2 linked regions of the Lacibacter sediminis genome follow. The protein of the gene in region 1 interacts with the protein of each later gene in a pairwise test. Links are inferred from orthologs where the notes say so. Each region holds a gene or a part of one and is shown in the gene's direction. Other genes may lie near its edges.

The links.
Region 2: the proteins of H4075_RS13440 (region 1) and rlmB interact in binary tests that used the Escherichia coli proteins (3 or more experiments, as listed by UniProt). The link is inferred for Lacibacter sediminis from one-to-one orthologs.

Annotation. Positions count from the first base shown.
Region 1 is NZ_CP060007.1:3,165,425-3,168,709, forward strand. Bases 166-3,114 are described here. They hold H4075_RS13440 (NAD(P)H-hydrate dehydratase), read left to right. Parts: upstream 166-864; coding sequence 865-2,364; downstream 2,365-3,114. Other genes in these bases: H4075_RS13435 (hypothetical protein), read left to right, coding at 325-783; H4075_RS13445 (BamA/TamA family outer membrane protein), read left to right, coding at 2,377-3,114. Outside these bases: sodium:proton antiporter NhaD, read right to left, coding at 1-75; more of H4075_RS13445, read left to right, coding at 3,115-3,285. UniProt on the Escherichia coli protein: Bifunctional enzyme that catalyzes the epimerization of the S- and R-forms of NAD(P)HX and the dehydration of the S-form of NAD(P)HX at the expense of ADP, which is converted to AMP.
Region 2 is NZ_CP060007.1:2,859,451-2,862,770, reverse strand. The notes cover bases 200-3,183. They hold rlmB (23S rRNA (guanosine(2251)-2'-O)-methyltransferase RlmB), read left to right. Parts: upstream 200-1,301; coding sequence 1,302-2,066; downstream 2,067-3,183. Other genes in these bases: H4075_RS12075 (TonB-dependent receptor), read right to left, coding at 2,069-3,183; metK (methionine adenosyltransferase), read left to right, coding at 200-1,224. Outside these bases: more of metK, read left to right, coding at 1-199; more of H4075_RS12075, read right to left, coding at 3,184-3,320. UniProt on the Escherichia coli protein: Specifically methylates the ribose of guanosine 2251 in 23S rRNA.

The DNA of each region.
Region 1 (3,285 bases):
GATCTTTACAATATGTTCAAATGCGATCAGTAAATAGCCAAGAATAAAAATACCGATGATTAAAAATGTAGCCATACTGAACCAGGTTGAAAGCTTCAAATATAAAGCATAATAAAAGAATCGTTACCCGGAAGTGGTATTCAATTTACTTCAAACCGGAAACTCATTTCCTGCCACGTTATTTGTTAAGTTTTCTTTCACACAGATAAACAAAAAACAGCCGTTATAATGATAGCGAACCCGGTAATTGAGTTTAACAAGTTGCATGATAACCGCAGATCTTATTGGCATTATTTTAGTTTATAAGAACGCAATTTTATTTCCATGATTCAAAAAAGTATTCTTGCATCGTTTGTTCTGATTCTGTTTTTTGTCAACTCCTCTTTTGCACAATACCGTCACCAGGCAGGTGTGCGCTTAGGCAGTGCCGACCAGGTTGTATCAACCGGTTTTACTTACCGTTATCATTTCAATAATGGCAAAGCAGTGGAAGCAATTCTGAATCTCAGAGATCCTATTGCATTAGGCGCTTTGTATGAAGTATTCAAACCTATTAACGCTGTTCCCAACCTGCAATGGTTTTATGGAGGAGGTGCCTATGTTGGGTTTAAGGGAGATGATAATTTCGGTATTGCCGGTATTGCTGGTCTCGATTACCAGTTTAATGAAGTGCCGATCAATTTATCAATCGACTGGAAACCCGAATTAAACTTTATTCAATCGGTTCGTTTCCGTGCATCCACTGTTGCTGTATCTGTAAGATTTTCGTTCCTTAAAAAATAATTTCGTTCTCTTGGTTTCTGAAAAAGGTCTGATCTTCATCAGGCCTTTTCTTTTTCATGATTGCTATTGTAACTTTAGTATATGAAGATGTTTACTGCCGATCAGATCAGGGCATGGGATGCATATACCATCGCACATGAACCAATTGCTTCCATTGATCTCATGGAGCGTGCTGCCCTGGCCTGCAGCAACTGGATATTGCAACATCTTTTCTCAAAAAAGAAACTGCACATTTTCTGCGGCAAAGGAAACAATGGTGGTGATGGATTAGCTATTGCACGACTTCTTTTGCAGGAAGGGGTTTCTGTTGTTACTTATATTTATGAAACAGGCACCAAAGGCACCGATGATTTTCAACATAATCTTGAACGGCTGCACAAGCTTACCAAAGAAATTCATTTCATTCAATCAGCAGAATTCTTTCCCGCTTTAACTGCTGATGATGTGGCGATCGATGCATTACTTGGCACCGGCCTGAATAAACCAATCGATGGTTTAATGCTGCAACTGGTAGAGCATATCAGCAACTCTCCTGCTGCTGTTATTTCCATTGATATACCAACAGGCATGTTTGCTGATAAAAGCTGTAAAGAATATACCTGCACAAGAGCCGATCATACGTTGAATTTCCTGGTGTACAAGCTTTGTTTTATGATGCAGGAAAATGCGGATTGGTTTGGCGAAGTTCATCTGCTTGATATTGGATTACATCCAACTTACTATTATGAAACAATTGCGTTTCATCAACTCATTGATCAGGAGATCATTTCATCCATTTATCGTAAACGAAAGCCATTTTCACACAAAGGCGTGTTTGGTCATGCGTTGATCATGGCCGGCAGTTATGGAAAAAACGGTGCAGCCGTTTTATCTGCAAAAGCTGCTTTGCGAATTGGTGCAGGATTATTAACGGTGCATACGCCGAAGTGCGGATATACGGTATTACAATCAACAGTGCCTGAAGCAATGCTTGAAACAGATGTTGAAGAACAACACCTGTCAACATTGCCAACAGATATGTCGAGATATACTGCTATTGGTATTGGACCCGGTATAGGATTGCATGAACAAACGGCAGAACTTTTAATGAACCTGTTGCACACAGCACATCAACCCGTGGTACTCGATGCTGATGCATTAAATCTGTTATCGATCAAAAAAGATCTGACGAAACACTTGCATGAAGAATGTATACTTACTCCTCACCCAAAAGAATTTGAGCGTTTGTTTGGCAAAACAAATAATGATTTTGAACGCAAGGAACTGGCACTGCAAAAAGCGGAAGAGTTGAATTGTGTAATTGTATTGAAAGGACATCACACATTTATTGCCAGCCCGAATGGTGATGCATGGTTTAACAATACAGGCAATGCCGGTATGGCAACAGCAGGCAGTGGCGATATATTAACCGGAATATTAACCGGCTTGCTGGCACAAGGTTATAATGCAGAAGAAGCAGCGATACTCGGCGTGTACATTCATGGAGCAGCAGGTGATCTTGCTGCACAACAGTTATCGCAGGAAGCAATGATGGCGGGTGATATCAATCAATACATCGGCAGCGTATTTCTTCAACTGTAACAAACTAACTACATGCAGTTGAAGATCTTTCTGAAATTGTTTACCTCTACCCTGCTGTTCATGTATAGTGCGTTTGATGCCGCCGCACAAACAAAAAACGATTCATCAATTAACAAAAGTCATTTACTTGCATTGCCGGTTATTTCCAGATCCATTGAAACGGATTGGTCGTTTGGCGCCGGTGGCACTTATACATTTTATACAACAAGGAAAAAAGATTCTACTACCCGAACCTCCTCAATTCGTTTTCTCGGAAGCTATTCACTGCGAAAACAATTTTTATTTACAGTGAATGGACCGGTATTCTTTCCCGGTGAAAAATATATTCTCAACAGTCATTTCTCCTTCAGTTCTTTTCCTGATCGTTTTTGGGGAGTGGGCAATCATACACCTGACGACAACGAAGAAGAATATGTTTTCAAACAATTCTATGTTCGACTGCATGGTGAACGGCTCCTTGGGAAAAATTTTTTTGCGGGATTGATTTACGATTTTCAACGGGTGATCAATATTAATACACAACCGGGTGGTTTGTTTGATCAGCAAAATGTTGCGGGCAAAAATCCATATCAGGTTTCAGGTTTAGGATTAAGCTTTTCATGGGACACACGTAACAATACCTTCTGGCCAAACAAAGGACATTTATTTTCGTTGCAGGCAACGCATTATACATCGCTGTTATTTTCTGATCATCGTTTCAACAATATTATTGCCGATGCAAGGTGGTTCAAACAGATCACACGTAAGCAGATACTTGCATTGCAAGGTTATATCTTTTTAAATACAGGTGCCGATGTGCCCATTAGAAGTATTGCATCTCTTGGTGGCGCCGACAGGATGCGTGGTTTTTACAGTGGTCGTTACAGGGATGATCATTTGCTGAGTTTACAAACAGAATATCGTATTCATTTGTATAAACGC
Region 2 (3,320 bases), 310 kb from region 1 along the record:
GAAGGTCATCCTGATAAAGTAGCTGACCAAATCAGTGATGCACTCATTGATAATTTTCTTGCATTTGATGCTCAATCAAAAGTAGCCTGCGAAACATTGGTTACAACCGGCCAGGTTGTTTTGGCTGGTGAAGTACGTTCAAAAGCTTACCTCGATGTTCAGGAAATTGCCCGTGGTGTAATTAAAAAGATCGGCTATACAAAGAGTGAATATATGTTCGAAGCAAACTCATGTGGTGTGTTAAGCGCTATTCATGAGCAAAGTGCTGACATTAACCAAGGTGTTGATCGTAAGAAAAAAGAAGAACAGGGCGCCGGTGACCAAGGTATGATGTTTGGTTATGCAACTAACGAAACAGAACATTACATGCCATTGGCGTTGGATCTTGCTCACAATCTGTTGATCGAGTTAGCGGCTATCCGTCGTGAAAAGAATTCAAAAATGCCTTACCTGCGTCCTGATGCAAAGAGCCAGGTAACTTTGGAATATGATGATAACAATCAACCGGTTCGCATCGATGCAATTGTTATCTCTACACAGCATGATGATTTTGATGCAGAAGCAAAAATGCTGGCAAAGATCAAAGCTGATGTGATCAACATTCTGATCCCACGTATCAAATCAAAATACAAGAAATACGCTAAGCTGTTCAATAATGATATTAAATATCATATCAACCCCACAGGTAAGTTCGTAATTGGCGGACCACATGGCGATACAGGTTTAACCGGTCGTAAGATCATTGTTGATACTTACGGTGGCAAAGGTGCGCATGGTGGTGGTGCATTCAGCGGTAAAGATCCGTCTAAAGTAGATCGTTCAGCTGCTTACGCTACACGTCACATTGCAAAGAACTTAGTTGCTGCAGGTTTGTGCAGCGAAGTGTTGGTGCAGGTTTCTTATGCAATTGGTGTTGCAAAACCAACTTCAATTAACGTAAATACTTACGGTACTGCAAAGGTTGATTTAAGCGATGGAGCTATTGCCAAGATCGTTGAAGGTATCTTCGATATGCGTCCTTACTTTATCGAGCAGCGTTTGAAACTGCGTAACCCGATCTACAGCGAAACTGCTGCTTATGGTCATATGGGCCGTGTTCCTGAAGTAGTAGAAAAAACATTCAAGAGCCCTGATGGTAAAGTGAAAAAAGTAAAAGTGGAACTGTTTACCTGGGAAAAATTAGATTATGTATCGAAAGTGAAAAAGGCTTTCGGTTTAAAATAACCCAAACAAAACCATCAATGTGGTTCAACCCATAAACCGAAAGGTTTGTGGGTTTCTTTTTTATGTTTCTTTGCAGCGTGAAACAGTTCCGTCAAAAACAACAACGTCCCAAGAAATCTACTTTAGTGATCGGCCGCATTCCTGTGCTTGAAGCTTTACAGGAAGGGAAGCAGCTTGATCGCATTTATATGCAGAATACCTTGCATGGCGATGTTGCAGAAGAAATTCAAAAGCTCGCATTTAAACAACAGGTGCCCGTTAATAAAGTACCGGTTGAAAAGCTAAACAGTTTTAATGTAAGCGATCACCAGGGATGTCTTGCGCAACTTTCAAAGATCCGTTACCAGGATCTGCAACAGGTAATTGACTGGGTAGTGGAGAAAGGCGAAGTGCCAATGTTCGTTATTCTTGATGGTGTTACTGATATTCGAAATATTGGTGGCATTGCACGCACTGCTTTGTGTTGCGGCGCTCATGCGATTATTATTCCCGATAAAGGAGTAGGGGCATTGAATGAAGATGCAATTCTTACAAGTGCGGGTGCTTTAGAATTGATTTCTGTTTGCAGAGTGAACAGTTTAATGAAAGCTGTTGATGATCTTCATCTGAATGGCATTCGTGTATTTGCCAGTGAAATGACAGCGAAGACAAGTATTTATGATTGCGATTTCAAAGAACCCTGCGCCATTGTCATGGGTGGTGAAGAAAAAGGTGTTTTTCCCGGACTGATGAAGATCTGCGATGAAACTTTCAAAATCCCCATGAAAGGAGATTTTGAAAGTTTGAATGTAGGTGTAGCAACGGCCATGATATTGTATGAGGCAATGAAGCAACGGGGATAATTCTAAAAATCTACCTGATAACTCAACACAGGAACAATGCCCGATTGTTGTTTGAATGTCCATTGATTAGTTGTAGGGTCATATCTTCTGCCTAAGGGATCAATGTTCTTTTGTGCAAACAGATTCTGAATATCAAGTGCAAGCTGCCAACTGATCTTCTTTTTATCTTTTCGAAGTGAGATACGTCCATCAGTTCTGAAGTATGCATCTGTATATTCTGAGTAAGGCTTTGTTTCATCAAGTACAGGTTGTCTTGAGCTTCCGTTTTGCACAGCAGCAAGAGGGGAGAGGGGCACGCCTCCATTGTATAACACTTTCCAACCTGCCTGCAGTACTTTATTCTTTTTCAGTTTCCATTCTTTTGCACCAACCCATGATGCGCTTGTACGTGAGTTAAACCGGGTGTTGTATGATTTGCCATCCAACGGAATAAACTTTGAATCAAACACAGAGAATGATGCGATCATGAACAGACCTTTCGAGAAGAATTTTTCCAATGAAAGATCAACACCGGTGTTTGTTCCTTTTCCTTTACTTACCAATGGTTCATTGGCATAACCTTCCATCTCATTCAATATCCAATAAGTTCTGTCAATATTGTCTACAACAGGTATCTGAAATAACTGTTGGCGATAAGCCTCTACATGAAAGCGCCACTTCTTTCCCAGCATTTGATCAAATGCAAGGATGTAGTGATGTGATCGCATCATCTTCAGATCCTTATTGGGAAAAGAAGAACCTGACTGATAGAAATAAGAACCCAGCGGAAGAAGTTTGCTGTGCAATCCATATGCAGCAGTAAGATTGGTTTTAGCAGAAAAACGATATTGTACTGAAAGCCGTGGATCAATAACAAACTGTTTGTTCAACGCAAAGTACATGCTGTGTACACCGGGGTTGATGAGAATGCGGCTGTTGGGCTTTATTCCAAATTGCAGATATGGTTGTAACAGCCAACTGTTTCCTTCGCCCATGATCACATTTGGTTTGAAAGAATTGTTTGTATAATTCCATTCGCCTTTATTAAACTTATAATCCAGCAGACTTGCATACATGCCTGCCTTAAAGTTTACAACTGTATTTACTTTATGATTAAATGAAACAGTTGCTGAAACACGGTTGTTGTTATACAGTTCATCATTTACTTTCGTTGCCACCTGTTGTTTCGTAAGCGTATCATCCACCCATTTGATCTGCTGTCCCATTACTGCAATGGATGTTTTGATAAACGACTTCGTATTGAGTTTGATCGTT